DNA from 4 places in the Streptomyces sp. NPDC005761 genome. Region 1 is predicted to be linked to each of the others. Evidence: riboswitches for the same ligand, from Rfam matches in the RefSeq annotation. Region 1 holds a riboswitch; each other region holds the start of a gene.

What was found. A riboswitch is a leader RNA that binds a small molecule or an ion and turns the genes downstream of it on or off. The one in region 1 is predicted to bind cyclic di-AMP.
Region 2: another riboswitch for cyclic di-AMP. It lies ahead of ABZ434_RS01900 (transglycosylase family protein); the one in region 1 lies ahead of ABZ434_RS03825 (M23 family metallopeptidase).
Region 3: another riboswitch for cyclic di-AMP. It lies ahead of ABZ434_RS22060 (M23 family metallopeptidase); the one in region 1 lies ahead of ABZ434_RS03825 (M23 family metallopeptidase).
Region 4: another riboswitch for cyclic di-AMP. It lies ahead of ABZ434_RS31120 (transglycosylase SLT domain-containing protein); the one in region 1 lies ahead of ABZ434_RS03825 (M23 family metallopeptidase).

What each region holds. Positions count from the first base shown of each region.
Region 1 covers NZ_JBEXXX010000002.1:350,474-358,199, reverse strand. The annotation lists gene ABZ434_RS03835 (PrsW family glutamic-type intramembrane protease) at 1-797, shown strand, start outside; gene ABZ434_RS03830 (aldo/keto reductase) at 810-1,754, opposite strand; gene ABZ434_RS03825 (M23 family metallopeptidase) at 1,918-3,075, opposite strand; cyclic di-AMP (ydaO/yuaA leader) riboswitch at 3,087-3,240, opposite strand; gene ABZ434_RS03820 (PP2C family protein-serine/threonine phosphatase) at 3,549-4,712, opposite strand; tRNA gene ABZ434_RS03815 (tRNA-Met) at 4,924-4,997, opposite strand; gene ABZ434_RS03810 (hypothetical protein) at 5,430-5,798, shown strand; gene ABZ434_RS03805 (SHOCT domain-containing protein) at 5,954-6,364, shown strand; gene ABZ434_RS03800 (NAD(P)-binding protein) at 6,446-7,726, opposite strand, start outside.
Region 2 covers NZ_JBEXXX010000001.1:423,217-430,942, reverse strand. The annotation lists gene ABZ434_RS01925 (NAD(P)/FAD-dependent oxidoreductase) at 1-590, opposite strand, end outside; gene ABZ434_RS01920 (Ppx/GppA phosphatase family protein) at 1,024-1,968, opposite strand; gene ABZ434_RS01915 (DUF501 domain-containing protein) at 2,089-2,628, opposite strand; gene ABZ434_RS01910 (septum formation initiator family protein) at 2,711-3,181, opposite strand; gene eno (phosphopyruvate hydratase) at 3,295-4,575, opposite strand; gene ABZ434_RS01900 (transglycosylase family protein) at 4,862-5,590, opposite strand; cyclic di-AMP (ydaO/yuaA leader) riboswitch at 5,595-5,766, opposite strand; gene ABZ434_RS01895 (transglycosylase family protein) at 6,068-6,991, opposite strand; partial or broken gene ABZ434_RS01890 (cytochrome P450) at 7,086-7,409, opposite strand; gene ABZ434_RS01885 (cytochrome P450) at 7,641-7,726, shown strand, end outside.
Region 3 covers NZ_JBEXXX010000024.1:75,413-83,138, reverse strand. The annotation lists gene ABZ434_RS22080 (DUF5998 family protein) at 1-65, opposite strand, end outside; gene ABZ434_RS22075 (GNAT family N-acetyltransferase) at 146-3,076, opposite strand; gene ABZ434_RS22070 (HPr family phosphocarrier protein) at 3,251-3,532, shown strand; gene ABZ434_RS22065 (GntR family transcriptional regulator) at 3,712-4,419, opposite strand; gene ABZ434_RS22060 (M23 family metallopeptidase) at 4,733-5,569, opposite strand; cyclic di-AMP (ydaO/yuaA leader) riboswitch at 5,582-5,750, opposite strand; gene ABZ434_RS22055 (pitrilysin family protein) at 5,962-7,344, opposite strand; gene ABZ434_RS22050 (pitrilysin family protein) at 7,371-7,726, opposite strand, start outside.
Region 4 covers NZ_JBEXXX010000049.1:10,929-18,654, reverse strand. The annotation lists gene ABZ434_RS31140 (iron-siderophore ABC transporter substrate-binding protein) at 1-683, opposite strand, end outside; gene ABZ434_RS31135 (iron ABC transporter permease) at 923-1,927, shown strand; gene ABZ434_RS31130 (iron ABC transporter permease) at 2,068-3,117, shown strand; gene ABZ434_RS31125 (ABC transporter ATP-binding protein) at 3,125-3,958, shown strand; cyclic di-AMP (ydaO/yuaA leader) riboswitch at 4,256-4,440, shown strand; gene ABZ434_RS31120 (transglycosylase SLT domain-containing protein) at 4,446-5,324, shown strand; gene ABZ434_RS31115 (esterase) at 5,518-6,996, shown strand; gene ABZ434_RS31110 (dihydrodipicolinate reductase) at 7,110-7,726, shown strand, end outside.

The sequences.
Region 1 (7,726 bases):
CCCATCAGCGTCTGAGGCGCCTGGCGCTGCCGCTCGTGGGCCTGCTCCTGGCGATGGGCATGCACGCCCTGTGGAACGGATCGTCCTCGTTCGGCCCGTACGGCTTCTACGCCGTGTACGGCGCCTTCATGGTCCCGGCCTTCGGGCTGGTGACCTGGCTGGCGATCTGGGCCCGCCGACGCGAGCTGCGCACGCTCGGCGTCGAACTGCCGGCGTACGCGACGGCCGGCTGGCTGTCCCCCGCCGAACCTCTCGCCCTCTCCTCGATGCGGGCCCGCGGCATGGCCAGGGACATCGCTCGCCGACGCGCGGCAGCTGACGGCCCGTACGCAAGGCCCCACGGCCACGCGCACTCGGGCCACGCTCCCACGCACGCCCATGGCGCCTCGCACCCCCACCACCGCATGCCCGCCGCGGCACGGAAAGAGGTGAAGGCCCGGGGCAGGGCGGCGGCCCGCACGGTGGCCGAGTACGAGTCGTTCGCGACCTCACTGGCATTTCTGCGCCGGCAGGCCCGCCGCGGCACGGCGGGCCCGGACTTCACCGAACGCGAGCGGGAGCTGCTGCACCACCTGTGGCAGCGCAGGGAGACGGCCGGCCCCGCCCTCGCGTACGCGGCGCAGGCCACGGGGCGTCTGCGCCCCCGGCCCGTGCCCGCGGTGCGCCGGCCGTACCCGCACCCCTCGTACCCGTACGACGGGCATCCCTACAGCGCGCCTGCGTACACGGCCGCGCCGTACACGAACCCGCCGCGCCCCCCGTACACGGACACGCACGGGTACGGACCGCAGGGCTGAGAGCTGTCCCGCTCAGGCGGAAGCCTCCGTGAGGTCCGCGAGCTCCTGGTCCGTCAGCCGCAGACCGGCGACGGCCACCAGCGCGGGGAGCTGCTCGACCGTCCGGGCCGAGGCGATCGGTGCGGCCACGGTCGGCCGGGCGGCCAGCCAGGCCAGCGCCACGGTCGCGATCTCCGCGTCGCGCTCCTCGGCCACCTTGTCGAGCGCGGCGAGCACCTTCTGTCCGCGCTCGGACTCCAGGTGTGCCCCCGCGCTCCCGGCCCGGGCGCTCTCCACGGCCGTGCCCGGACGGTACTTGCCGGTGAGGAAGCCGGAGGCGAGGGCGAAGTACGGGACGGCCGCGAGCCCGGCATCGGCGGCGGTGTCCTGGAGCTCGCCCTCGTACGTGTCCCGGGAGACGAGGTTGTAGTGCGGCTGCAGGGCCACGTATCGGGCGAGCCCCTCGCGCTCGGAGAATTCCAGCGAGGCGCGCAGGCGCTGGGGGCTGATGTTGGACGCGGCGATCTCCCGGACCTTGCCGTCCTTCACCAGTTGGTCGAGGGCGGTGATGATCTCCTCGACCGGGACGGACTCGTCGTCGAAGTGCGTGTAGTAGAGGTCGATGTGGTCGGTGCCCAGCCGGCGCAGCGACTCCTCCGCGGCGGCCTTGATGGTGGTGGCCGAGAGCCCCTTGTACGCGGGGTGGGCGCCGACCTTGGTGGCCACGACGATGTCGGACCGGTTGCCGCGTGCGGCGAGCCACTTGCCGATGAGGGTCTCGGACTCGCCGCCCTCGTTGCCGGGGATCCAGGCCGAGTAGGAGTCGGCGGTGTCGACGAAGTTACCGCCGGCCGCCGCGTACGCGTCGAGGACGGCGAAGGACTGCGCCTCGTCGGCGGTCCAGCCGAAGACGTTGCCTCCGAGGGCGAGAGGGAAGACCTGAAGGCTGGAGGAACCGAGCGTGCGAAGAGAAGTCATGGGTGCAACAACGGCTTCCACCAGGCCCCTATTCCGTGGCCTCTGCATCTGAACTACTGCCACGGGCGGACGCGGACGGACCGGCAGCCCTGACGTCGGGGGGTGAGCGTCAGGGCTGCCGGGGTCACGTGGGCCGGAGGAGGCCGTCGTGCGGGGAACGGGCTCAGACCGTCAGGCCCCGGGCGCGCAGCCAGGCCATCGGGTCGATGCCGGCGCCGTCCGCGGTGTGGACCTCCAGGTGGAGGTGCGGGCCGGTCACGTTGCCGGTCGCGCCCACGCGTCCGATGGTGTCGCCCGTCGTGACCTTCTGGCCGATGCTGACGTCGATCGAGGACTGGTGGCAGAACCACACCTCGGTGCCGTCCTCCAGCTCCAGGACCGTGCGGTAGCCGTAGGAACCGGAGTAGCCGGCCGACTTGATCGTGCCGGTGTGAACGGCCTTGATCGGGGTACCGGTCGGCGCCGCGAAGTCGAGGCCCGTGTGGTAGCCGGAGGACCACATGGAGCCGGCCTCGCCGAACGTCGAGGTGATCGTGTACGAGGAGGTGGGGATGGCGTAACTGGCTGCGAGCTTGGCGAGCCGCAGCGCCTCCGCCTTCTTCGCCGCCTCCTCCGCCGCCTTCTTCTTCTCGGCGGCGATCTTGGCCTCGGCGGCGTCCTGCTGCTTCTTCGCCTCGGCGGCGGCCTTCTCCGCGGCCGCCTTCTCCGCGGCCGCCTTGACCTCGGCGTCGGCGGCGTCCTGCTGCTGCTCGGCCTGCTGGAGGATGCGGGCCCGGAGTGCCTCACCGGCGTCGGTGGTGCCCTGCTCGGCCTCGGCGGTGGTGATGCCGGCAGTCGTCAGCGGGGCGGAAGCGGTCTCGGCCGCCGTCTTGTCCGCCGCGGATTCGGACCCGCCCGAGAACAGTGCGCCGACGCCCGGGAGGGACTTGGCGTCGGGAAGATTGTCCGCGATGGAATCGGGAAGAGAGATGGAGACCGGCGGCTTGCTCTGGGCGGTGGCCATGCCACCCGCACCGACGGCCGCGATGACGCCGACCCCGAGGACGGTGGAGCTGCGGGCCAGACCATTGCGCTGCTTGGCGACGCGGTGCTTGCCGCGCACAGGGCGGATGGACTCCTCGGTGGGGTTCCATTCCTCCCAGGTCCTCTCGGGCCCGGCCTCGTCGGCGCGGAAGTCGTTTCCGAAGTCGCTGCCCCGATCGGTCGCGTAGTCGGCCCCGTACTCCGTACCGAAAACGGTGGCGGGCCGGGTAGCGAAGTCATCGCCGTACTCGGGCCCGAACCGGGAGGGAGCCTCGGGGGCAGGCTTGTTGGACGCCACGTGGGCGCACTCCTTTCCTTCCTTCTCGCCTACCGGGTTAGCTGACGGGTTCGGAGCAGGAAGGTCTCCTACGGGCCCCTCCGTCTTATGGCAAGACAAAGATGCCCGATTCACCCCATGTAGGTGGTTCCCCGGTTCCCTTGCGGAATTCGGCGCTCGCGCACGGTGCCGCCACTGACGGCGGCTGGGACAACCGCGCTGCGTTATCGAACGTTAATAGACACCGGGGTCCGATTCCAAGCTGTTCCCACTGATCGTTCACGTCCTTGGCCTGGACTTTACGGGACACAACCGGGTGGAATCGGGCGAGTTGATCGCCCCTCAACCGCCTGCCGATTTCTGACGTTACGTCAAATGTTATGCGGAGTGGTGCCCTTCGGTTACGGACGGTGGCATCCCGGCCGGCCGCTCCAACACACCCGTCACCGCGGGGCTCCGGTGCCGCACCACACTCGTCGTCCCGAAGCTCCGGCTCACTCGCCGCCGTCGCCCAGACCGACGATCTTCACGGTCCTGCGCCGGTCGGGCTGGCCCTCGGCCGGCCGCACGACCGCGAGCAGGGCCATGTCGTCCGTGGACTCGCCCCCCGTGTGCAGCCGCACGTCGTCGGTCAGCGCGGAGAGCAGTTCCTCGGGACCCGGGAAGATCCGTCCGCGCAGCCGCTCGGCGGGGTCGTAGAAGACCCCTTCGGCATTACGGGCCTCGGAGAGGCCGTCCGTATAGAGGAGGAGCGTCGCCCCGGGGGGCAGATCCCACTCGTCGGCCCGGTCCGGCCACACCCCGAGGTCCATCCCCAGCGGCAGCGCGGGAACCGACGGGCCCAGCACGTCCAGAGCCCCGTCCGTATGCAGCAGCAGCGGCTCGGGGTGGCCCCGGTTCACGATCCGCACCCGGTCCGAGTCCGGCGGGACCTCGGCGAGCACCGCGGTGATGAACCCCTCGAACGCGTCGAGCCCACCGCGCCGGTCCGACTCCCGCGCCAGCGCACGCTCCAGCCGCCGCGCCACACCTTCGAGCGTCTCCTCCTGCTCGGCCGCCTCCCGGAAGGCGCCGATGACCACCGCCACCGCCTCCACGGCGTCCAGCCCCTTGCCGCGCACGTCCCCGACCACCAGCCGCACCCCATGAGGGCTGTCCGTCACCGAGAACAGGTCACCGCCGACGAACTCGTCCGCCTGCGCCGCCTCGTACCGAGCCGCCACGTGCAGCCCGCCGATCCGGTCGGACGGCGTCGGCAGCACCGCCCGCATGGCCGTCTCCGCGATGACGCGGGCCGAGGCCAGCTGCTCGTTGCTGCGTCGCACGACCCCGTTGATCACGACGGCGAGGACGGAGACGGTGAGGACGGTGAGCAGTTCGATGGAGGGCACGACCTGCAGCAGGTTCCCGCTGAGGACGCGCAGCCCGACGACCGCCAGCAGCGCGGCGACACCGGTACGGATCGTGCTGGCCCGCGAGAAGAACGGCGCAGCGATCAGCGGAGCTGCCGCGAACAACGGGATGGCGGTGAACTTGGGCGGGGTCAGTGCGTCGAACAGCACGCCCCCGGCGATCATCAGCGTCGGCAGCGCCCTGACGAACCGGCGGGTCCGCACAACCCCGGCACGCCTCGTCCGCCGCTTCTCCCGCTTCCCCACCTGCTGGTCTCCTGCCCGGTGCATCCACGGCCGCGGACGGTACCGCGCACCACCCCCAGGCTTCCCGCAGCAGGGTCGCGGGGCGACTCCTCGTCGGCCAATGGGGGTACGTACGCGGCATGCGGCTTCCTACCGAGCGACCCGGCGGGCCGACGGCGCACAAACGAATCAGGCCCGGCACGCTGTATGCATGCCGGGCCTGATTCTTCAGTAGCGGGGACAGGATTTGAACCTGCGACCTCTGGGTTATGAGCCCAGCGAGCTACCGAGCTGCTCCACCCCGCGTCGGTAAACACAACTCTACGGCATGTTCGAGGCACTCATGACCACCCGGCGCGCACGCCCCCGCAGACGGCGCTCGGCCCGGCCCGCCGACCGCGCCCCCGCCGAGGACGCCCCTGTAGCCACTCGACGTGCAGTTCTCTCCCAACCACCGTCGATGGAGGGCGACACCATGCCGTCGAGACCGAACAGGCCGCCGCTGCGGCCCCCTTGTGCATCAGGAACACCTCACTCCCCACGACCGATCTTCGCCAAGTCGTCAAAGTGTCGAAAACGAGAAGGTGTTGCAAGGAACACGTGTTCTGCCGCAAGGTAACTGCTGCATCCCCCGGACCGGTGGGCTGCCCGTGCGAGCAGGCCCCGGAGCGCGCAGTCGCCGCGCCCCGCAAGCCACTCCCGGTCTCTCATCGCAGCCTGTCTGGAGGGCCCTCGACGATGACCGCACCGATCACTCCCGCCCCTGCCCCGGCCACCTCACCCTCGCCCGTACGCGGCGCCGTCATCAGCGGCGTCATCGGCGGCCTGATGGGTGCGGTGATGAGCGCGGCGGTGAACTACACCGCCGTCGGCCTCCCGGACAGCGAATCGGTCAACGCGCTCAACCACGCGATATCGGGCCTGATCAGCGGGTTCATCGCCGGCTTCATAGGAATCCTGGCGCACAGCCGGAAGACCGCATCGGCCGCACGCGCGGCGGCGGCCTCCAGCGCGCCCACGGCGCCGGGGCCGGCGGAGGCCGAGGAACGGTCCACCGAAACGGTCTCCGCGGAGGCTTCCGGCACCGCCCCCGTACCGGAGAAGTAGCCGCCGCACTCCACGCCGCACCGCGCCGCATCGCGCCCGCCCGTCCCCCTTCCCCCTTCCGGCGGAACAGGGACAACTCCAACGGGCGCATGCACAAATGCGGTGATATGACTGATTTCACATTCAGCCATTCGACGCGGTGCCTGGAGTGGACGATGGACGACTACCCTCTGCTCAACCTGTTCTGGACCATGCTCTGGTTCTTCCTCTGGATCATGTGGCTGTTCCTGCTCTTCCGGGTCATCATGGACATCTTCCGCAGTGACGACCTGGGCGGATGGGCCAAGGCGGGCTGGCTGATCCTGGCGCTGGTGCTGCCGTACCTGGGCGTCCTCATCTACGTGATCGCACGTGGCAAGTCCATGGGCACACGTGACGTGAGGGAAGCGAAGGAACGTGACGCGGCCTTCAAGGCGTACGTGAGAGACGCCGCGGGCACGTCCGACGCGAACGGCGCGCCGAAGAGCAGCCACGTCGAGGACCTGTCGAAGCTCGCAGACCTCAAGGACAAGGGCGCGATCTCGGAAGAGGAGTACCAGCGGGCGAAGACGAAGCTCCTCGTCTGACCACCCGGTACGGCGGCGGTGCCGGCGGTTCCACGGTCGGCACCGCCGCCATGTCAGGGCGTACGGGGGCGCCGCGGCCGGTCACAGCGCCTGCCCGGTGCGCACGGCCGACTCCCACTCCTCCCGCGCCGGGCCGTCGTACGCGGGTGTGAACCCTGGGTGCTCCACCAGCCAGCGCGCCACGCGGGCGCGCACCTCCGCGGTGCCGTAGGCCTGGTCGGCGGGCTGGACGAGATGACGGATGCGGGCGCGCGCCCGCATCACGACAGGGTCCTCCCAGGAACAGGCGGACACGGCGGCCGCGTCACGAGCCGCCGTCGAGAGCGGTTCGGACGACGGCCGCGCCGGATGTGCGAGCCGGGCCTCGTTGGCGCGGTCCATGGCGACCTGGACGTCGAACCAAGGACGCAGGGTCCGCCCGGCCCATCGGTGGTAGTCGGCCGCGAAAGCCTCGGGGTCGACGGCGGCCCGCGCCGCGTGACCGGCCACCCACTGCGCCGCCCACAGGGCCAGCGCGACGCCCTGGCCCATCGTGGGATTGGTGTGCGTGACCGCGTCTCCGACCCCGACCAGGCCGGTGACCACGGGGCCGGCCGCATCGGACAGCCCCGTCCAGCGGTTGTCGAGGCCGCCCATCGCGAGCACCCGGGAGACCGCGTCGGGCCGCAGGTCCAGCCACGCGGCCACCGCGGGGAAGGTCCGGGCCACCCGCTCGAAGACCTCGGGATCCAGGAGTGCCCCGCGGGTGGGGTCGGCGGTGGACACGGTCAGGAACACCGCGAAGGTGCCGTTGTCCGACGGGAACACTCCGCCGACCGCGAAGGCCGCCACCGATCCCGACTTGACCCGTCCCGGATCCCGCGGCCCGTCCGGAGGCAGCCGGTACCAACGGCAGAAGTACGCGATGCCGATGCGGTGGTTCTCCACGACCGCGTCCCGGCAGCCCGCCCCGGTGAGCCAGCCCGACACCGGGGAGCGGCGCCCTCCGGCGTCCAGCACCAGATCGGCGTCATGCCGCCCGGACCGCGACCGCACCCCTGTCACCCGGGGAGCACCGCCGAAGGCAGCACCGTGCCGGTCGACGACGAGCCCCTCGGCGGGCTCCCCCAGCCTGACGTCGACGTTCGGTTCGCGGTGTACGGCATCGTGCAGGGCGGCCTCCAGCACGATGCGTCGCGTCTGGACCGTGACCAGGTCCTCGTCCCCCGGGCGCTCGGGCGGGCGCTCGGGAAACCACTCCAGCTCGTTGCGCTCGCCGGCCCCCATCCGGAGCATCGCGTCGTACACATCGGGGGCCTCCTCGCGCAGCACGGTACGGACCGGTGCCAGGAGCCCGTGGGGCTGGACGGCCTGGGGCACGCC
Region 2 (7,726 bases), on a different contig from region 1:
ACGTTCGTGTAGTACTTCGCCGCGTCGCGGGCCATGTCCTCGACCTCGCCGATGGTCTCCGCGCCGGCGAAACCGCCGCCCACGAAGACGAACGTCAGCGCCCTGCGGCGGACGTCCTCGTCGGTCGTCGAGTCGGCCTTGTCCAGCTGCTCGAGGACGTGGTTGCGCAGGCCGATGGCCTCCTCGATGCCCTTCATGCCGATGCCCTGTTCGGCAAGGCCGGGGATCGGGAAGGTGCGGGAGACAGCGCCCATCGCGATGACCAGGTAGTCGAAGGGCAGCTCGTAGGCCTCGCCGACGAGCGGCGCAACCGTGGCGACCTTGCGGTCCTGGTCGATGGTCGTGACGCGGCCGGTGAGGACCTCAGCCTTGGGCAGCACGCGTCGCAGCGGGACGACGACATGCCGAGGCGAGATGCTGCCGGCAGCAGCTTCGGGGAGGAAGGGCTGGTAGGTCATGTACGACCGGGGGTCGACGACCGTGACGGTCGCCTCGCCGTAGCGCATCTTCTTCAGAATGCGCCGAGCTGCGTACAGGCCTACGTACCCACCGCCTACTACGAGGATCCTGGGACGCTCCGTGGTGCTCATGCCATCGAGTATCCACCCCCCTCGGGGGGCACGCTCGTGAGCCCCTTCACAAGCTATTGCCCACCCTCTGCTACACTTCGCCGCCCCCGTGACCCAGTTCATGGCCACACAGGGGAACCACGAACCCCTGGCGAACGTTGTTCACCGCTTGTGAGCTGGCCCTTGAGCCGCCGGGCAGGGTGGACCACGCCTCGAATTCACCCAGCCGCAACGCGCCCGGAACCCGCCCGTATGCGACGCGTGCGGCCCCGCACACCCCCCTGCGGGCCCGTTCGGCGCAGAAGTCCGGCCCAGAGGGCCGGATTCCTTGTGAAGAAGTTCACGAACTTCGTCGCGGCGTGTCCCCGAAGCCGTCCGGAAGGCGGTCCGGAGCGGCTCAGAAGTGCAGGCCGGAGTGCCGATGAGCAGGATTCACGCCCTCTGCGGACAGGCTCTAACGAGCCGCGTAGAAGGCGATGCCGTCGAGGATGTCGTGCTCGCTGACGACGACCTCGCGCGCCCCGGTCCGCTCCATCACCGCCAGCAGGATCAGCGCCCCCGAGGTGATCACATCGACCCGCCCCGGGTGCATCGCGCCGATCGCCGCACGCTCGGCGTGGGTCGAGGCGAGGAGCCTGCCGGTGATCTCCCGGACCTGCTCCAGGGAGATGCGAGAGTGATGGATCGCCTCGGGGTCGTACTCCTCGAGCCCCAGCGCGATCGCGGCCACGGTGGTGACCGTCCCCGCGAGACCGACGAGCGTGGCCGCGGACGCGAGCGGGACGACCTCCTCGGCCAGGTCCAGGGCGGCTTCGACGTCGGCCCTGATCGCGTCGACGGCGGCCGGCCCGGCCGGGTCACTGATGACGCCGTCCCGCATGAGATGGCGTTCGGTCATCCGGACACAGCCGATGTCCACGGACCTGGCGGCCCGCACCCGGTCGTCACCGACGACGAACTCGGTGGAGCCGCCCCCGATGTCCACGACCAGGTACGGCTTCGCGAGGTCGTCACGCCCGACGAGCTCCTTGGTGGCCCCGTCGAACGAGAACTCGGCCTCCTGGTCACCGGTGATCACCTCGGGCTCGACGCCCAGGATGTCCAGCACCCCGCGGACGAAGTCGTCCCTGTTCTCCGCGTCCCGGGAGGCGGAGGTGGCGACGAAGCGGATCCTCTCCGCGCCGTGCTCCTTGATCGCCTCGGCATACCGCCGGCAGGCGGCGAAGGTCCGCTCCAGCGCCTCGGGCGCGAGCCGCCCGGTCCGGTCGACACCCTGCCCCAGCCGGACGATCTCCATCCGCCGGTCGAGCTCGACGAGCTCCCCGGTGGCGGGGTCGGCGTCGGCGACCAGCAGCCGGATCGAATTGGTACCGCAGTCGATGGCGGCCACGCGCGTCATGAAGTACTCCTGTGCATCGTCCATACCCTCCGCCGGCCGCCCAAGCTCTTACGGCGCCCCTCCCGAGCCCCTCCGGCGATCAAGGAGCAGGGGCACGGGGGCGGAGCCCCCGGTGAACCCTCAGCCCTCGTCCGGGTCCGCACCGCCGCACGGCGAGACGCACGGCCCCTTGCGCCACCACTCCGGCAGCATCGCGATCGCCTCGTCCCCGAGCGGGTTCACGCCCGGGCCGGCGGCCAGCGAGTGCCCGACGAGCACGTGCAGGCACTTCACCCGGTCCGGCATGCCCCCCGCGCTCGGGAAGCCCTCCAGCACCTCGATGGCGTCACGCCGCGCGATGTAGTCCTCGTGCGCGGCCCGGTACGCGGCGGCCAGCTCGGGGTCCGTGCCGAGGCGCTCGGTCATGTCCTTCATGACCCCGTTCGCCTCCAGCGTGCCGATCGCGGAAGCCGCACGCGGGCACGTCAGGTAGAACGTCGTCGGGAACGGCGTTCCGTCCTCCAGCCGGGGCTGGGTCTCGACCACGTCCGGGTTTCCGCACGGGCACCGGTGCGCGATGGCGCGCAGACCGCGCGGCGGGCGCCCCAGCTGCTGCTGGAACGCGGCGATGTCCGCATCGGTGGGCGCGGTGGACTCGGTCTGGGGAGGGGGCGTTTCCATGCCTGCCTAGGGTTCTGATCGGACTGCCCGTACCGCGGTTCTGCACAGGTACAGGAGCAGATGTACAAGAAGGGGATGCGGCTCAGCCGCGGTCGGCGCTGTCGACGCCGTCCCACAGGTTCGAGTGCCAGGGCCGGTCGGTGTCCGCCGGCTTCCCGTTGCGCTCCTTGACCGCGTCGGGGTCGACCACCGTGTAGCCGGTCTCCCCGGGAAGAAGGTAGTGCAGGTGCTGACGGGCCAGCCGCTTGATGTACGCGTCGTCCTGGAGCCGCGCCTTCTCGTCGCGCAGCTCCTCGGTACGCGCCTCGGCCTCCTGCGCCAGCCGCTCCTGGTCCGCGATCTCGTCACGCTGCGACACGTACTGCCGCATCGGATACGCGAGGGCGACGATCAGTGAGCAGACGATCAGCGCCAGGAACGCGGCCCGGCCGGTGAGCCGGGAGCGGCGGGCCTGCCGGCGGTTCTGGGAGCGGTAGACGCGGGCGGCGGTCTGCTCTCCGAGCAACCGCAGCCGGGTCGCGGTGGAGAACCGGTCCCGGTCCTTCGCGGCCATGTCTCCGCCTCCCCATTACGCACGTCCGTCCCCGCACACGGTACGGGACCGAGTGCGGGGACGGACGGAGGCCGGGGCACTCGACCCCGCCGGGCTTTGCCGGGGCCGGTGGATCAGCCCTTGAAGCGCGGGAACGCCGAGCGGCCCGCGTACACCGCGGCGTCGTCGAGGATCTCCTCGATGCGCAGCAGCTGGTTGTACTTGGCGACGCGGTCCGAGCGCGCCGGGGCGCCGGTCTTGATCTGGCCGCAGTTCACCGCGACCGCGAGGTCGGCGATGGTGACGTCCTCGGTCTCGCCGGAGCGGTGCGACATCATGCACTTGAAGCCGTTGCGCTGGGCCAGCTCGACGGCGTCCAGGGTCTCGGTCAGCGAACCGATCTGGTTGACCTTGACGAGCAGGGCGTTGGCCGAGCCCTCCTCGATGCCGCGGGACAGACGCTCCGGGTTGGTGACGAAGAGGTCGTCGCCGACGATCTGCACCTTGGCGCCGATCTTGTCGGTGATGACCTTCCAGCCGGCCCAGTCGTCCTCGTACAGCGGGTCCTCGATGGAGACCAGCGGGTACGCGGAGACGAGCTCCTCGTAGTACTCGGTCATCTCGGCGGCCGAGCGGGACTTGCCCTCGAACTCGTACTTGCCGTCCTTGTAGAACTCCGAGGCGGCGACGTCGAGCGCGAGCGCGATGTCCTTGCCCGGGGCGTAGCCGGCTTCCTTGATGGCCTCGACGATGAGGTCGAGGGCGGCGCGGTTCGACTCCAGGTTGGGCGCGAAGCCGCCCTCGTCACCGAGACCGGTGGACAGGCCCTTGGTCTTGAGGACCTTCTTCAGCGTGTGGTAGACCTCGGCGCCCCAGCGCAGGGCCTCGGAGAAGGACTCCGCACCGATCGGCGCGATCATGAACTCCTGGATGTCCACGTTGGAGTCGGCGTGCGACCCACCGTTGAGGATGTTCATCATCGGGACGGGCAGCAGGTGCGCGTTCGGGCCACCGAGGTAGCGGAACAGCGGCAGGTCCGAGGCCTCGGAGGCGGCGTGGGCGACGGCGAGCGAGACGCCGAGGATGGCGTTCGCGCCGAGCGAGCCCTTGTTCTCCGTGGCGTCCAGGTCGAACATCGCCTGGTCGATCAGCCGCTGCTCGGTCGCGTCGTAGCCGACGAGCTCCGGGCCGATCTGCTCGATCACGGCGAGGACGGCCTTCTCGACGCCCTTGCCGTGGTAGCGGTTGGGGTCGCCGTCGCGAAGCTCAATGGCCTCGAACGCGCCGGTGGAGGCGCCGGACGGAACAGCAGCACGGCCCGTGCTGCCGTCGTCGAGGCCGACCTCGACCTCGACCGTGGGGTTTCCGCGGGAGTCGAGGATTTCCCTGGCTACGACGACGTCGATGGACGGCACGAGGCATCTCCTTCTGGGATGTGACGCTGGTGGTGCAGGGTCGCTTTGGCCTTGCGACAAGAGCCTAACCGGCCCGGCCGCCCCAACCGGCCGACCGCCCGTCCCCTGGGACGAAAAAGGACCCAAGGGCAGGCACAGCAGGGCAAAAGGCCAGAAATTTACTGGCCAGTAACGACAACAGTTGAACGATCGACACCAAAACCGGCCGACCCCGGCCCGGTACGCACGGGGGAACGATGCGCACCGGGCCGGGGCGGCCGGGGTGATCAGCGAGGAGGGATCGCGACTACTTCGTCAGGTGGAGCTGCTGACCCGGGTAGATCAGGTCGGCGTCCGTGACGATGTCCTTGTTCAGCTTGAAGAGCTTCTCCCAGCCACCCTTGACCTTGTGGTCGGCGGCGATCTTGCTCAGGGTGTCGCCGGCGGTGACCTTGTACTCGCCGTCACCCTTCGCGACCTTCTTGCCGGTCGGGGTGGTGACGGTCTTCTTCGGGGCGGCGGCGCGGTCCGAGCGGTTGGTGGCGGGGGCCTCGGTGCGCTCGGCCTTCTTCGGCTCGGCCTTCTGGACCGGCGCGGACTCCTGCTTGGGCGCGGCCTTGGCGGCGGAGGAGCCGGCGTCGACACCCGGGTCGACACCGTCGTTGCTCAGGTTGCCGGCGCCGGCACAGGACCAGGCGCCCGGGCCCTGCATGTCGAGGAGCTTCTCGGCGGTGGCGATCTGCTGGGCCTTGGTGGCCAGGTCGGCGCGGGCCGCGTACTGGGTACCGCCGGCGGCGGCCCAGCTCGACTGCGAGAACTGCAGGCCGCCGTAGTAGCCGTTGCCGGTGTTGATGGACCAGTTGCCACCGGACTCGCACTGGGCGACGGCGTCCCACGTGGAGACGGAGGCGGCGGAGGCGCCGGTCGCGCCCATCAGGGGCACGGCGATGGCGGCACCGGTGACACCGGCGAGCGTGGCGATACGGACGGCCTTGGACGGGCGACGGTGCTTGTTGCCCTTGCTGTTGAGCAGCATCGAGACTTCTCCTCACCGACGCCTACGAGGTGAGCTGTCGGGTTCGGGCCAAGTGAGTTGCCCGGTCGCACGTCCTTGCACGCGACTCCACCCCAAGCCGGTCCTGATGCGTCTTACGACGACCGGGCCCGGCGCCTACCTGGGTCCCCCGCTCCTGCCTACGGCGCTTTACGCGTCTGTTCCCTTCGACCGACGGCAGGATTCGGCGTGACGGTCGACGGGGCCCGCGGTGCGAGCGGTTCCGACCGTAAACACACCCAACCCTCATATCCAAAGATGGACATACCGGACAAACGCCCCTTCCTTGCACCCGAAGAACCCCTGTTTGCGCAGGTGGGAACGGATGCGGCGGGACCCCCCGGACAAGATGTGCCAGTTCACGCAAAGAGACCCATGTCTCACTTAGTCAAAAGTGGGACATAGGCCTCTTAACTACCCCAATTTTTGGGGTGCTTTCAGCTGATCATCAGACCGCGCTCATTCAGCCTTCACTCCGAGGTCGAGGCTCTGGCCAGGCAGGATGAGGTCGGGGTCGGAGCCCACCTCCGCCTTGTTGGCCTCGTACAGAGCCGCCCACCCGCCCGACAGCTTCTGTGCATCAGCAATGGCCCAGAGGTTGTCGCCGTCGCGGACGGTGTACGTCCCGTCAGAAGCCGGGGCAGCGGTGTCGCGTGCGTCACCGTCACCTCGCGAGGCGTGCCGCCCCGCGTCCCGGTCGGTGCCTCGCCCGGCGTCCCTGGTCCCCTCGGGCGCCGGGGTACCGCGATGCTTGCCGGCCTTCTCCTGCCCCCGGGAGGGGCTCCCCTCGGCACCGGAGGCGTCACCCGAGGGCGTGGCGGACGGCGAGGCGGAGGCGTCCGGCTCGGAGGCCTTGTCCTTCGCGTCGCCCGTCGGCGCCTTCGCCTCCGAGGACGCGCCGTCCGACGGGGTCGCGTCCTCGGACGGGCCGGCACTCGTGGACGGGTCCGGGGTCCCTGTCGGCTCGGCGGACGGCGTGCTGCCCGGATCCACGCCCGGCAGGCCGCTGTCCGCGACGAGGCCCGAGATGACCGCGCAGCTGGGCCACGCCTTCGGCCCCTGGTCCTCCAGGACCTTCTCCGCGACAGCGATCTGCTGCGAACGACTGGCGAGGTCCGCACGCTCCGCGTACGACTCGCCGCCGTACGACTTCCAGACCTCCTGGGAGAACTGCAGGCCGCCGTAGTAGCCGTTGCTGAGGTCGGCACTCCACATGCCGCCGCTCTCGCACTCGGCCACGCGGTCCCAGGTCGAGGCGTCGGCGGCGTGCGCGCCTGCCGCACCGAGCAGCGGGATGGCGATGGCCGAGCCGGTCACGCCTGCGGCGACGATGATCGCGGGTGCCTGCCGGGGGCGACGGTGTCTGCCGTTCGCGGAGCCCATGGAGTTGCCTTCCGTGTGACTGACGAGTCGAACGGTGAACCTAGCGGGACTCGAACGTGTGTCACAAGTCGATGCAGCGGAGATCACGTAAAAGTCACAGAGTTGACAGAGTGTCACCTTCGCCGAAACGCACTCCGGGGGTGAACTCCACCGGAAGTGTGCGCAGTCCACGCATGATGAGCCCGCCGCGTCAGCGCAAATCGTCAGGTTCTGCCGCAAGTCGCAGGTCGGGAAGACGCTTCAGGAGCGTGGCGAGGGCGGCCTGCCCCTCCAGCCGGGCGAGCGGTGCTCCCAGGCAGTAATGGATTCCGTGACCGTAACCGAGGTGCTGGTTGTCACGCCGCGCAAGGTCCAGCGCGTCCGGCCCCTCGAAGCGCTCCGGGTCCCGGTCGGCGGCGGCGAGCACGACGAGAACGGGGCCGCCCGTTGCCGACCGCTGGGACGCTCACGGCGCTCCCCTGCCCTTGGGGGCCTCGCTTCGCGCCGAAAGTGGACTGCCAAGAAGCCCTCCTGTCACCGTGAGCTGCGGCAGAGCAGGACGCTTAAACACCTCTCCCCCCCTACGGTCCGCACCCGGAACCGCCATGACCTCGGGCCTCGGAACACCGGCAGTGGCGGCTCACCCGCAGCCGCCCGATACCGTCGTCACGTGAACCACGCCCCGCCGCCCGAACTCTTCACCTGGGAGTTCGCCACCGACCCGTACCCCGCCTACGCCTGGCTGAGGGAACACAG
Region 3 (7,726 bases), on a different contig from region 1:
GGGTAGTAGCCGCTGCGCTCGATCGCCGCGCGCAGCCCCTGGGTCGTCGTACCGGTCTTAGCCATACGCACCATCCTACGGGGGGCCGGTGGCTGCCGGGGACGTCCCGCCGCCCTCACCGGACGGGGGAGGGAGACCGGCCGGGTCAGTAGTTGGACAGGCGGCGGGGGCCGAGGTCGGTCCGGGCCGGCGGCGGCGAGAGCCGGACGCTCGCACCGAGGACGGTCAGCCCGTGGGTGGCGACCACGACCGGTTCCAGGGCGATGGAGACCACCTCCGGGTGGTCGTCGACCAGCCGTGAGACCCGCAGCAGCAACTCCTCCAGCGCGGCCGTGTCCACGGGCGCCGATCCGCGCCAGCCGAAGAGGACCGGGGCCGCCCGGATGGACCGGATCAGTTCCGCGGCGTCGCGGTCGGTGGCGGGGACCAGACGGTGCGCGGTGTCGCCGAGGAGCTCGGAGGGCGCACCCGCCAGACCGAAGGAGAGGACGGCACCGGCCGCCGGGTCGATGGTGGCGCGCACGACGGTGTCGACGCCGCGCGGGGCCATCGCCTGCACGACGGGCCGGAGCTCGGCGGGCTTGCCGAGCAGGTCGGTCAGTTCGCCGTACGCCCGGCGCAGCGCGGCCTCGCCGTCGAGGTCCAGGCGGACTCCGCCGAGGTCGGCCCGGTGGCGCAGATGAGGTGCTGTCGTCTTCAGCGCCACCGGGTAGCCGAGCCGCGCCGCCGCGGTGACGGCCTCTTCCGGGCCTGGGGCCGGAAGGGTCGGCCGGACGGTGACGCCGTAGGAGGCGAGCAGCGCGCGGGCCTCGTCGGGCTCCAGGGGCCTGCCGCGCGGATCGGGGTCCTGGCCGAGCAGGGAGTCGATGAGGACGCCCGCGGCGGATTCGTCGATGGTGTCGTCGAGGAACTCGGGCACCTTTCCGGGCACGGCGGCCTGGCGTCGCCACTGGGCGTACCGCACGGCCTCGGCCAGTGCCCGGACCGCGCGTTCGGCAGCGGGGTAGGCGGGGATCCGTCCCACGGAGCGGGGGGCGTCGGACGGGGGGACCGCGTCGTCGGAGGCCTTGTCGGGGGTGGGGGCCGGCCGGCCGGTGGCGGTCGTCCCTGTGTCCGGTCCGCCCGGCCGCTCGGGAGCGGCGCCTGCGGGTCGCCCCGGTGCCCCGAGGGCGGGCGCCGCCGTTGCCGGCCGTTGCTGCGCCACCGTGCTGGTCGCGGCGGCCAGGGCCTCGGCGAGGCCGCCGATCTCCACATGGACCACGGCCACCGGCTTGGCCGGGCCGGTCGCGGCCGCCGCGTGCAGCGCCGTGGCCAGGACCTCCCCGTCGCCCGACTCCGCCTCGCCGTTCTCGCCCACCCACGGGATCGCCGTCACCACGACCGCGTCGCAGCCGTCGTCGGCCAGGGCCTCGGCCAGCGCGTCCCGGAAGTCCTGCGGGGTGGCGGCCGTGGTGAGGTCGACGGGCGGGCGCGGGCGCAGTCCCTCCGCGAGGCAGGCGTCGTACGTGAGCAGGCCGAGCGACTCCGAGTTGCCGAGGATCGCCACCCGTCCGCCGGCCGGGAGCGGCTGGTCCGCGAGGAGCAGGCCCGCGTCGACCATCTCCGTCACGGTGTCGACGCGGATCACGCCCGCCTGTCGCATCAGCGCGGAGACGGTGGCGTCCGGGATCCGGCTGACGGGGACCGCGTGGCCGGGTGGCGTGGAGCCGCTGTGCCGGGCGCCCTTCACCACGACCACCGGCTTCACGGCCCCGGTCCGCCGGGCGAGGCGGGTGAACTTGCGGGGGTTGCCGAGCGACTCCAGGTACAGCAGGGCGACGTCGGTGTCCGGGTCCTCGTACCAGTACTGGAGGAAGTCGTTGCCGGAGATGTCGGCGCGGTTGCCGGCGGAGATGAACGTGGAGAGCCCCGCGCCGCGCCGGTAGAGCCCGGAGAGCAGGGCGATGCCGATCGCGCCGGACTGGGTGAACAGGCCGATGCGTCCGGAGGCGGGCCGCTCGGGTGCGAGGGAGGCGTTGAGCCGGACCGTCTCGGAGTTGTTGATGATGCCGAAGGCGTTGGGGCCGATGATGCGCATGCCGTACGAGCGGGCCTGGCGCACCAGTTCGCGCTGGCGTTCGCGGCCCTCAGCCCCCCACTCCGCGTATCCGGCGGAGAGGACGACGAGCCCCTGGACGCCGTGCTCCCCGCAGTCCGCGACGGCCTCGGGAACCCGCTCGGCGGGAACGGCGACGACGGCGAGGTCGACCGGTTCGCCGATCTCGCCGAGGGAACGGTGGGCGGGCACGCCGTCGATCGTGTCCTGATCGGCGGCGAACGCCCTGTTCACGGCGTAGGTGCGGCCGGTGAAACCGGCGCCCAGGAGGTTGCGCAGGACCGTACGGCCGACGCCGCCGGGGGTGCGGCCCGCGCCGATGACGGCGACGGAGCCCGGGGCGAGCAGGCGCTGCACGGAGCGGGCCTCGGCCCGCTGTTCCCGGGCGCGCTGGACGGCCAGCGACTCCGCGGTCGGTTCGAGGTCCAGGGTGAGGTGGACGGAGCCGTCCTCGAAGCTGCGCTGCTGGGTGTATCCGGCGTCCCGGAACACCTTGATCATCTTGTTGTTGGCGGGCAGCACCTCCGCGGCGAAGCGCCGGATGCCGCGCTCGCGCGCGACGGCCGCGATGTGTTCGAGCAGGGCCGATGCGACGCCTCGGCCCTGGTGAGCGTCCTGGACGAGGAAGGCGACCTCGGCCTCGTCGGCCGGGGCGGATGCCGGCCTGCCCTGCGCGTTGATCCGGTCGTAGCGGACGGTGGCGATGAACTCGCCGCCCACCGTGACGGCCAGGCCCACCCGGTCGACGTAGTCGTGATGGGTGAAGCGGTGGACGTCCTTGGCGGAGAGCCGGGGGTACGGAGCGAAGAAGCGGTAGTACTTCGACTCGTCGGAGACCTGCTCGTAGAAGCTGACCAGCCGTTCGGCATCGTCCGTGGTGATGGGCCGGATGCGTGCGGTGCCGCCGTCCCGGAGCACCACGTCCGCCTCCCAGTGGTCGGGGTAGGCGTGATGCGGACTCTGCTCCGGAGAGGGCTGCATGGCCAAAGCGTACGGCTCCGCCAGCGGTCGCGTGGGTGCCGGGGCCGGGGCAGTCTGAGGGTTGCCGGCCGACGGCAGGGCGCGGGCGCGAAAGCGGCCCGCGGGTCGGCCGGAGCATCGCGCCCTGCATGAGAGACTGGTCTAGACAACCATTGATTCGTGAAGGGCAGAACCATGGCTGAGCGCCGCGTCAACGTCGGTTGGGCCGAGGGCCTGCACGCCCGCCCCGCTTCCATCTTCGTCCGTGCCGCCACGGCTTCCGGCATCCCCGTGACCATCGCCAAGGCCGACGGCAACCCGGTGAACGCGGCCTCCATGCTCGCGGTGCTCGGTCTCGGCGCACAGGGCGGCGAGGAGATCGTCCTCGCGTCCGACGCCGACAACGCCGAAGCCGCTCTGGACCGTCTTTCCAAGCTGGTCGCCGAGGGGCTCGACGAGCTTCCGGAGACCGTCTGATCCCCACGGGTCACGACCGCGGATATTCCCGCGAAAGAGCCGCGGCACCCTTGACCGGGAGTCGCGGCTCTTTTCGTTCAGCAAAGGACATGGGGCACCGAACGGCCTCACATGACTTAATCGGGGCAGCGGAAAGAAAGCCCTGAATGAATGGCCATTCTTTGTATACGGCGCGTTTGTTAATGCCGCCCACTCGGGGTGTTTACGGCATGTTGCGAAGTCCTCACCCCGCCGGTGCGGGCCGTGACGGCGCCCGGCCGGCCGGGACGGCGAAGCCGGTACTCGGCGGTGGCCCGCTCGGCGTGCTGGGCGGTCAGCGCCCTCGCCCTGTCCGCGTCCCCCCGCGCCACGGCGTCCACGATGGCTCCGTGCTCGGCCCAGGAATCGGCCGGACGGGCCGGGTGCTCGATCGCGTACATCCAGGCGGTCTTGTGCCGGAGCTGAGTGAGCAGCGCGATCAGGCCGGGGCTGCCGGAGGCCTGTGCGAGCGTCTCGTGGAACCAGCCGCCCAAGGAGCGCAGGTCCTCGCCCTCGCCCCGGCGGGCGCGCTCCTGACCGAGCCTGACCAGGCCGCGCAGCACCTTGAGGTGGGCGTCCGTGCGGCGGTGGGCGGCGCGGGCCGCCCCTAGCGGCTCCAGCAGCATCCGGACCTCCAGGAGGTCGGCGGCCTCCTGCTCGGTGGGCTCGGCGACGCAGGCTCCGGCGTGCCTGCGAGTGACCACGAACCCCTCGGACTCCAGGGTGCGCAGCGCTTCCCGCACCGGGACGCGGGAGACCCCGTAACGGCGCGCGAGCACCTCCTCGGTGAGTCGGCTGCCGCGTTCGAAGACACCCGAGACGATGTCTTCACGGATTGCCGTGCATACCGAATGCGCCGGAATGCGCATGTCCGAACCTCCGCCTTAATCCCCGCGGAACGCGGCCGATCGACGCCTGTCCTGCGACTCTATTGCAATGCGGTCGCATTTCCGACGGCGGGTGGAAATTCATGAATATCTTTTGGTCTCCGACGTTCGGGCACCGCCGCTGCGGACCGTCGGGGAACCGCCCGGCACGCCACGGCCGACCGGAAGGCACAGCCGGTGCGGACTGCGGACCCGGCGGGGACACGGCCGCCCACGCAGAGCCGGTGCCTGTCCGCGGACACGGCGAAGGCCCCGGCGTGGTGCCGGGGCCTTCGCCGAGGGGTCTTCGGAGAGGTCAGACGGAGACGCCGTGAGCGCGCAGGTAGGCGACCGGGTCCATGTCCGAGCCGTACGAGGGCGTGGTGCGGGCCTCGAAGTGCAGGTGCGGGCCGGTCGAGTTGCCGGTGGAGCCGGAGAGGCCGATCTGCTGGCCGGCGCCCACGCTCTGCCCGACGGACACGCCGATCGAGGAGAGGTGGCCGTACTGGGTGTACGTGCCGTCCGTCATGCGCAGCACGATGTTGTTGCCGTACGCCCCGCCCCAGCCGGCCTCGACGACCGTGCCGGCGCCGACGGCGACGACGGAGCTGCCGGATGCGGCGTGGAAGTCGATGCCGGAATGGCTGCCGGAGGACCACATGGAGCCGCTGGACTTGTAGCCGGTGCTCACGTACGAACCGGTCACGGGGAGCTGGAAGGAGCCGAGCCGGGTGCGCTCGGCGGACCGGGCGGCACGGGCCGTGCTCTCGCGGGCCTCGGCCTTCGCCTTCGCGGCGGCCTTGGCCTTGGCTGCGGCCTTCGCCCTGGCCTCCGCCTTCTTCTTCGCGTCGGCCTTCTTCTTGGCTTCCGCCTTCTTCTTGGCCTCGGCCTTCTTCTTGGCGACGTCGGCCTGGTGCTGCTGCGCGTCCGCCTGCGCGTCGATCCGGTCCGCGAGGGTGCCTTCGATGGCGATGACCTGGGAGAGGCCGGTCTCGCTGACGGCGGGGGTCTCGGTGTCGGCGGCGAGCGCCGGGGAAGCCAGTCCGCCGATGACGCCGGCGGTGGCCAGAGTCGCGATGCCGACGGCCTTCGCGCCGGTGCGCGTCAGACGGCTCGGGGCACGGTGCTTCCCGGTGGCACGGGTGAACGCCATGAAGTGGCTGGTCCTTTCCTTCCTTCTCGCCTACCGGGTTAGCTGACGGGTTCGGAGCAGGAAGGTCTCCTACGGATCCCCAGGCCCCGTGCGAGGCTCAGGCATCCGATTCACCCCAGGGACTGCGTGGGTCCCCGGCTCCCCAGGCTCGCGCCTGACGGGGACTCGGCGATGACTGCCCGGTACGTCGCGGATGCGGCATACGAGTGACGGACAGCCGAGCCGACGCTAGACGGGGGCACTTCCCCGCACCAAACGGACAGGCGGTTTTGTAGCGCATCCCACAGGGCAGACAGGCAACCTCTCCAACAAAACAGACAAAAAGGAAACCTCTGACGGAACGCGCTCCGTCAGAGGTTTCCTTTTGCCCTGCTATCAGGGCACGTGTCCGGTCAGCCGGTGACGACCGACACCTCTCCGATGCCGAGGGCCCGGACAGGCTCCTCGATCTGCGACGCGTCTCCGACCAGGACCGTGACCAGTCGGTCCCCCGGGAAGGCGCTGACCACGGCCGCGGTCGCCTCGACCGTGCCGGTCTCGGCAAGGCGGGCGTACAGCTGTGCCTGGTAGTCGTCCGGGAGGTGCTGCTCGACCTGGTCGGCGAGGGTCCCGGCGACGGAGGCAGCGGTCTCGAACTTCAGCGGGGCGACACCCACGAGGTTCTGCACGGCCGTCTCGCGCTCGGCGTCCGTCAGCCCTTCGGCGGCCAGGGTCCGCAGGACCTTCCACAGGTCCTCCAGCGCCGGGCCGGTGGACTCCGTGTCCACGGAACCACTGATGGCGAGCATCGCGGCGCCCGTCGCCCCGGACGCGGAGGCCGGGGCCGAGGAGCGCAGCACCTGGGCGAACGCCCGCACGCCGTAGGTGTAACCCTTCTCCTCGCGCAGCACCCGGTCGAGCCGTGAGGTGAGCGTGCCTCCCAGGCAGTACGTGCCGAGCACCTGGGCCGGCCATACGCTGTCGTGCCGGTCCGCTCCGATCCGGCCGATCAGCAACTGTGTCTGTACCGCGCCGGGACGGTCCACGATCACCACGCGGCCCGCGTCGTCGGCGGTGATCGGCGGGACGGGGCGGGGCTCGGCGGTGTTGCCCGACCAGTCGCCGACGGTGTCGGCGAGCAGCGCGTCCAGGTCGATGCCCGTGAGGTCCCCGACGACCACGGCGGTCGCGGTGGACGGGCGGACGTGTGCGTCGTAGAAGGCGCGCACGGCCGCGGCATCGATCCGGGCCACGGTCTCCTCGGTGCCCTGGCGCGGGCGCGACATGCGGGCCGTGGCCGGGAAGAGCTCCTTGGAGAGCTGCTTGGCGGCACGCCTGGCCGGGTTGGCCTGCTCGTGCGGGATCTCGTCCAGCCGATTGCCCACCAGCCGCTCGATCTCGCTGTCGGCGAAGGCCGGCGCCCGCAGTGCCTCGGCGACCAGACCGAGGGCCTTGGCCAGCCGGGAGGCCGGGACCTCCAGGGAGACCCGGACACCGGGGTGGTCGGCGTGGGCGTCCAGGGTGGCCCCGCAGCGCTCGAGCTCGGCGGCGAACTCCTCGGCGCTCTGCTTGTCGGTGCCCTCGGACAGGGCGCGCGACATGATCGTGGCGACCCCGTCCAGACCCTCGGGTTCGGCGTCCAGGGGGGCGTCGAGGAAGATCTCGACGGCGACCACCTGCTGGCCCGGGCGGTGGCAGCGCAGCACCGTGAGGCCGTTGGGCAGGGAGCCGCGCTCGGGCGCGGGGAAGGCCCAGGGCCTGGCCACGCCCGGGGCGGGCTGCGGGTGGTACTCCATCGAAACTCCGGTCGCGGCAGCGTCGGTCACTTGTCCGCTCCTTCGTGCGCGTCGGTGTCGGTGTCGGCGTCTGTTTCCGCCTCTTCGGCGGATTCGGCCGGTTCGAGGGGCTCGTAGACCAGCACCGCCCGGTTGTCGGGCCGCAGCTGGGCCCTGGCGGCCGCCTTGACCTCCTCCGCCGTCACGTCGAGCACCCGGTGCACGGCCGTCAGGGCGAGCTGCGGGTCACCGAACAGCACGGCGAACCGGCACAGTTCGTCGGCGCGGCCCGCGACCGTGCCGAGGCGGTCCAGCCACTCGCGCTCCAACTGCGCCTGAGCGCGCTCCATCTCCTCGGGCGTGGGGCCTTCCTCGGCGAACCGGGCCAGCTCCTCGTCGACCG
Region 4 (7,726 bases), on a different contig from region 1:
CTGATGAACACGCCCTGCTGCATGACGGCGGAGCCCTTGGCGGAGTAGCGGGCGACGGACACGCTCTTGCCTGCTTCGGTGCCCAGGTCCTTCTTCAGTGCGGCGACCCGGGTGTCGTAGTCGGCGAGGAACGCCTCGGCATCGTTACCGCGGCCGAGTGCCTTGCCGGTGAGGGTGAGCGCCTTCTTCCAGTCCTTGGTGCCGTCGATCGTCACGATCGTGGGTGCGATCCTGCGCAGCTGCTGGAGGACCTGTTCGTCGGCGAGCTGACCGGCGAGGATCACATCCGGCTTCGCCTGGACGACCCTCTCGATGTCGGGGCCGGTGACCGCGCCCACCACGGGGATGCCCTTCGCCTGGTCGGCGAGGTAGCCGGGGGCGCCCTTCTGGCCGCGGCCGGCGGTCAGGCCCACCGGCTTCACGCCCAGGGCGAGAGCCGCGTCCAGGTCCATCTCGCTGAGCGCCACCACGCGTTCGGGCGTCGAAGGGACCTTCACCGACGTGCCGGTCGCGTCCGTCAGCTGAGTGGTCTTCGAGGACGTGGAGGTGTCCGACTTGTCGGACCCGTCCGAGGCCTCGGAGGCTCCGCAGGCGGTCAGCGCCAGCGCACAGATACCGATCAGCGAGGCCGCCACCGAGGGGCGGACGAGGCCGCGGGCAGAGAAGGTCGAATGCGGGGCCATGGCCTGGAATCTCCGTTGTGTTCGAGTGATGGGGTCGGTCCGGGCGGGCGTTTCGGCTGCCCGGAAAGGAGCCCGGGCAGGGCGATTGACGCCGATTCAGGGCAGGGGGAGCCCTGGGGGCCGCCGCCGACCGCTCGCTCTAGTTAGGTTAGGCTAACCATATGTTGATCGTGCAAGAGGGGCAGCCCGCAACCGGGTCCCGCCCCACCGGAGTCCCGCCACGCGAAGGTCGTGCGGCCATGGGGGCGGTCACCGCTCTCGTGGTCCTTCTGCCGGCCCTCGTCCTGCTGTCCCTGCTCATCGGCACCGGATCCAGCTCGGCAGGCGGCGCCTGGGACTACCTCGTCGGTGACCCGGCCGCCCGCGCGGACGCCCAACTCCGCCTGGCCTTGGTGGACGTACGCCTGCCGCGCACGCTCGGCGCGGTCCTTGTCGGCGTGTGCCTCGGGACGGCCGGGTGCCTTCTGCAGGCCGCCACCCGCAACCCCCTCGCCGAGACGGGGCTGCTCGGCGTCAACTCGGGAGCCGCCTTCGCCGTGGTGCTGGGGCTCACCTTCTTCGGCGCGGACTCTCCCGCATCGTTGCTGGTATGGGCCCTGGGCGGAGGCATGGTCGCGAGCGCGGCCGTCCTGCTGTTCGCCGCGTCCGGGCGCGGAGGCGGATCCCCGCTGCGACTGGTCCTGGCAGGATCGGCGCTCGGCGCCACGTTCCACGGCCTCACCTCGTACGTGCTGCTGGGCACTCGGTCGACCTTCGACACCTACCGCTACTGGACGATCGGCTCGCTCGCCGGCATCGAGATCTCCGACCTGCTTCCCCTCCTGCCCCTGATCGCGGTGGGCCTGCTCACCGCACTCGGCTGTGCCCGGCCGCTCGCGGCACTCGGGCTCGGTGACGACGGCGCCCGCTCCCTGGGGCACCATCCCGGCCGGATCCGGCTCGTCGTCGCAGGAGCCGTCTCGCTGCTTGCCGGATGCGCCGTCGCCGTGGCCGGGCCCATCGCCTTCCTCGGGCTGTTCGCGCCCTATGCCGCCCGGGCGCTGGCCGGAGCGCGGATGGCCGCCCAACTCGTCCTGTCCGCCCTGGTCGCGGCCGATGTCATGATCATCGCGGACGTCCTCGCGCGGATCGTCATCCGTCCCTGGGAGACCCCGGTCAGTGTGCTGCTCGCCTTCGTCGGCGGCCCCCTGCTCGTGTGGATCGCCCGTTCCTCCCGGCTCTCCACGGCAGGGGCCGCGGCATGACGGACGTGCCCCCGCCCGACGGTGTCGTACTCCGCGCGAGGGAGTTGACGGACGTGACCCCGCCCGACAGCGTCGTACTGCGCACCGGAAGGCTGACAGACGTGACCCCGCCCGACGGTGTCGCGTCTCGCACCGGCGAACTGAAGGACGTGACCCCGCCGGACAGCGTCGTACTGCGCACCGGGACGCTGTCCTGGTTGCTCCCGAGGCGCAGCGCGCTCGCCGCCGCGCTGCTCCTTCCGCTGCTGGTCCTCCTCATCGCCCTGGCGGTGATGGCGAGTTCGACGGGAATGAGCCTGTCCGAGACCCTCTCGGGACTGCTCGGAACCGGCGATGCCGGCACCGTCATGATCGTGCGCGAGTTCCGGCTGCCCCGCATCTTCACCGGCCTGCTGGTCGGCGCCGCCCTCGGAATCGCGGGCTGTCTCACGCAGACCCTGGCCGGCAACCGGCTGGCCACCCCGGACCTGGTCGGGGTCAACGAGGGCGCCACCGCTGCCGTGGTCGCCGCCGCCGCGGGGTCCGCCACCGGCATGGTCGGCAACTGGTGGCTCGGGCCGGTCGGTGCCGTGGCCGCCGCGGTCCTGGTCGTCGTGTGCGCCGGAGGGGCGGGGACTGCCGGATACCGGTTGCTGGTGGCCGGGATCGGCATCTCCACCTTCATCGGTGCGGTGAGCGATCTGATCATGTCGCGCGAGAACGACAACGCGGCCGGCGGCGTGTTCCTCTGGGCCGTCGGCAGCCTCAACGGACGCGACTGGGACGCCTGCCTGCCGCTGGCCGTCGCCCTGCTGTTCCTCGTCCCGCTCTCGCTGGCCGCGGGACACCGCCTCCAACTGCTGCGCTTCGGCGACGAGGTGGCGAGCTCCCTCGGAGTCGACCTGCGGCGGGTACGTACCGTGGCGCTGGTCCTGGCCGTGCTGCTGGCGGGCACGGCCGTCGGGGTCGGCGGCCCCATCGCCTTCGTGGCGCTCGCCGCACCGATCCTCGCCCAGCGGCTGGCGGGCCCCACCCGCGTCCCGGTCACGGGCTCGGCGCTGACCGGAGCCGCGCTGATCGCCGCGGCCGATGCGATCGGACGCGTCGCCGCGCCGGTCGAACTGCCCGTCGGGGTCGTCACCAGCGTCCTCGGCGGCCCCTTCCTCCTGTGGGTACTGCTGCGGCCCGACCCGGCCGCCGGAAAGGCGTGAGCCGCACATGACCGAGAATCCGACCGGTACGAAGGCCGGTCTCGAAATCCGTGGCCTGCACGCCGGATACCCCGGCCGGCCCGTCGTCGAGAACGTCAACCTCACCGTCCCCGCCGGACAGGTCGTCGCAATCGTCGGCCCCAACGGCTGCGGGAAGTCGACCCTGCTGCGGACCGTCGCCCGGCTCCACCGCCCGGAGTCCGGCACGGTCCTGGTCGGCGGTACGGACATCTGGGAGACCGGCCGCCGCCGCGCCGCCCACCATGTCGCGCTGCTGCCGCAGTCGCCGCGCGCCCCCGAGGCGGTCACCGTGGCCGGCCTGGTGCGCTACGGCCGCAGCCCGCACCAGGGGCTGCTGCGTCAGTGGTCGCGCGAGGACGAGCAGGTGGTGCGCGACGCACTCGACGCCACCGGTACCACCGCACTGGCGGGGGAGCGCATCGACCGGCTGTCCGGCGGCCAGCGCCAGCGCTGCTGGCTCGCGATGGTCCTCGCCCAGCAGACCCCCGTCGTGCTGCTCGACGAACCGACCAGCGCCCTCGACCTCGGGCATGCCATCGAGGTCCTGGAACTCGTCCGCGAGGTCGCGGCCACCGGCCGCACCGTCGTCATGGTTCAGCACGACCTCGCGGCCGCCGCTCGGTACGCCGATCTGCTCGTCGCCATGAAGGGCGGCCGCGTGGTCACCACGGGCGCTCCCCGGGAGACGGTCGACGAAGCCCTGGTGAAGGAGCTGTACGCGCTCGACGCGGACATCCTCGCCGCGCCGGGCGACGGCTCACCGGTCGTCGTGCCGCGCACGCGTGCCGATGCGGCGGCACGGCCGACGCTCGCTCCGTAATGTCCTAACTTGGGCGATTATTCGGGCATGTAACGAATGCTGGTCCGTGCGGTATTCATTCGTGCCGCACCTCCTGGGAATCCGGCAAATCACCCGTTTCGGGCGCAGTGGTCAGCGTCACGTTTGCCGTGCCTGACGCGGAACCGGAGGCGTCGGTTCCCTGTCGCCCCAAGAAAGTTGACCCGCGCGCATGTGACCGGCGTCGCACATTTCCTTTCTTTGATCTTGCGAATCAATTGTGATCAGGAATTCCGGGCTTGTTCCGCCCGGCCTTTCTCGCTTACGGTCACCGTCAATCCGGATGGAACGCCGAATCCTGCCGCCGTCCGGTAACCCGACCACTTCACGTACGGCAGGAGCGGGGGACCCAGGTTTGCCGCCGTTCCGGAATACCGGAGCGGCTAGGGGTTAAGTCGCCATGTGCGGCCGGACATCTCCAGTCCGAACCCGACAGCTCACCTCGCAGGCGGCGGAGAGGAAAAGCGCCATGCCCATCAAGGGTCAGCACCGTCGTTCCAAGTCCACCCCCCTGACCCGCGGCCTCATCGCCGTGAGCGCGGGCGGAGCGGTTCTCGCGCTCCCCCTGATCGCTGCCGGATCGGCTTCCGCAGCGCCGGTCCAGTCGGTCGTCGCCGAAAAGGCCGCAGCCTCGACTTCCGTGGCCGGCAAGGCAATTGCCGTCAAGAAGGACGCGACCACCACCTATTCCGTGGTGTCCGGGGATTCGCTTTCCAAGATCGCCCGCGGGCATTCCCTCGACGGCGGCTGGGAGCAGCTGTACAAGGACAACCGGAGCGTTGTCGGCGGTAACCCCGACCTGATTCACCCGGGCCTGAAGCTGACCATCGGCGCCAAGTCCACGGCCGCCGCCCCCAAGGCTGCGACCAAGAGCGAATTCAAGGCGGAGAACGCGTCCGGCAGCGCCTCGCAGCCGTCGGCCGACCGTGCCGAGAGCACCGACCGCGCCGACCGTTCCGTGCGGACGGCGACGCCCGTCGCCGAGGAGACCGCCGAGACCACCCCCGCGCAGACCGCGACGGCGTACACCGACGACCTCGACGGCTGGATCAAGGAGTCCCTCGCAGTCATGGCCGAGCACGGCATCCCCGGCAGCTACGACAGCATCCACCGCAACATCATGCGCGAGTCCTCGGGCAACCCGCAGATCGTCAACAACTGGGACTCGAACGCGGTCGCCGGCACCCCGTCCAAGGGCCTGCTCCAGGTGATCCAGCCCACGTTCGACGCGTACCACGTGCCCGGCACCTCGCTGGACATCCTGGACCCCGTCGCCAACATCACCGCCGCGTGCAACTACGCCGCGGCGACGTACGGCTCGATCGACAACGTCTTCGGGGCCTACTGACCTACCGCGGTTCCGCCCCGGGCGGAGTCGTGAACAGGGGTGGAGGGGAGCTGAGCTGCTCCCTTCCACCCCTTTTGCCATGCCGTACAACCCTTGCGCCGCGGTGCCGGTCAAACAGGGCGCCAGGAGGCCAACGGGCTCCTCCTGGCGTCCCCCGGACTCGCCCGGTCGTCCTTGAACCGAGGAGCCGCTCGTGCGCACCTACCGTCCGGCCGCCGTTGTCGCGGCCTCATTCCTTCTGATCGCAGGGGCGGCCATCGCCGCGCCTGCCGCCTACGCGGGCACCCCCGGTGGAACGCGCGCGGCCGACCGCAACACCGATTTCAACGGCGACGGTTACGAGGACGTGCTCATCGGCGCGCCCGGCGGGACCATCGGCGGCAGCAAGGGCGCGGGCTACGTGAGCGTGCAGTACGGCGGCCCGGGCGGCATCGGTACCACCCGGGGCACGGTCCTCAGCCAGAACACCACCGGGGTGCCGGGTGCCGCCGAGGCAGGCGACGGCTTCGGCCGGGCCCTGACCACCGGCGACCTGGACGGGGACGGGTACGACGACGCGGTCGTGGGCCTCCCGGGCGAGGACATCGAGCCGGTGGCCGACGCGGGCGGCGCCGTCGTCCTGTGGGGCTCCGCCGAGGGGCTCTCCGGCGCCGGCAGCGACTGGCTGCAGGCCCAGGAGCCCGTCGCCGGCGCCGCGTTCGGCACCGCTCTCGCCGCCGCGCACTTCAGCCCCGACATCCCGGGCGACCAACTGGCCGTGACCGGCCGCACCGACCTCACCCTGTTCCAGTACGACGACGGGACCCGGCAGGATCCCGCCTCGCGCAGCAGCCTCGTACCCGGCACCCCGGGGCGCGAGATCGTGCCCCGCGCGATGACGACCGGCGACTACGACGGCAGCGGCCTCGCCGACCTGGTCATCTCCGGTGTCACCGCCGGCGAGGAGCCGGGCCACGGCTGGTCCGCGCTCTTCTTCGGCGAGGTCCAGGGACTGCGCTACGACCACGACCTGCGCGGCGGTCCGGCCGTCGCCTCGGGCGACATCGACGACGACGGCTACGACGACCTCGTCACCGGGGAGCCGCACAGCCCCGACGACGGCGGCGAGTCGATGACCGGCGGTGTGGTCGGCGTCTACTACGGCAGCGCGGGCGACGGACCGGTCGGCGCCGAGGGCCCGGGCACCCCGCCCGTGTGGTGGACGCAGGACACCCCCGGCGTCCCGGGCGGCTCGGAGACCGGCGACGGCTGGGGCGCCGACCTCTCCGTGGCGGACACCGATGGCGACGGGTACGCGGACGTGGCCGTCGGCGCTCCCGGCGAGGACATCGGCACGGTCGCCGACGCGGGGGCGGTATGGGTGCTGCGTGGCGCTGCCGAAGGGCTCACCGCCACCGGCGCCGCTTCGTGGGACCAGAATTCGGTCGACGTTCCGGGCGCAGCCGAGAAGGGTGACCGCTGGGGCGGCCAGGCGCGGCTGACCGACCCCGACAGGGACGGGCGCTCCGGTCTGCTGACCGCCGCGCCCGGCGAGAACGCCGGCGACGGCATCGTCTGGGCGTTCCCGGCCGGCACCGACGGGGTGACGGCCGCCGGGTCGTGGACCTTCGACGCCGGTACGTTCGGAGGTCCGGAGAAGGGCGCCGGATACGGGGCGGCGATCGACGAGTAGCAGCCCGGGGGAGCGGGCCGGGGTGGGCTCCGGGGACCTGCCCCGGTCCGCTCCCCAACCCGGGGGTGCGATGCCACTATGAACCTTTCATCCCGCGCGCTACCCTCCGCCGCATGATTTCCACGGTGGTCTGGGGTACCGGCAATGTCGGCCGCGCGGCCATCCGCGCCGTCGAGGCCCATCCGGCCCTGAAACTCGCGCACGTCCTCGTCCACGACCCGGGCAAGGTGGGCCGCGACGCGGGCGCTCTCGCCGGCCTGGACCGCGATCTGGGCGTCGCGGCGACCGACGACATCGACGCGGTGCTCGCCACTGCTCCCCGGGCCGTCGTGTACGCGGCCTCCGGCGACATCCGCCCCGACGACGCCCTGGCCGACATCACCAGGGCGGTGGCCGGCGGCGCCGTCGTCGTCACCCCCGCGCTGTACGCGCTGTACGACCAGCGGGGCGCGCCGCCCGAGCTGCGCGAGCCGGTGCTCGCCGCCGTCGCCGGCGGTGGCGGCTCGCTCTTCGTGTCCGGGGTGGACCCCGGGTGGGGCAACGATGTGCTGCCCCTGCTCATCAGCGGGCTCGGCACCACGGTCGACGCGATCCGCTGCCAGGAGATCTTCGACTACTCCACGTACGACCAGCCCGACTCGGTCCGCCACCTGATCGGCATGGGTCACCCCATGGAGTACGAACCCCTCATGCTCGCCGCCTCCGTCCCGACCATGGTGTGGGGCGGCCA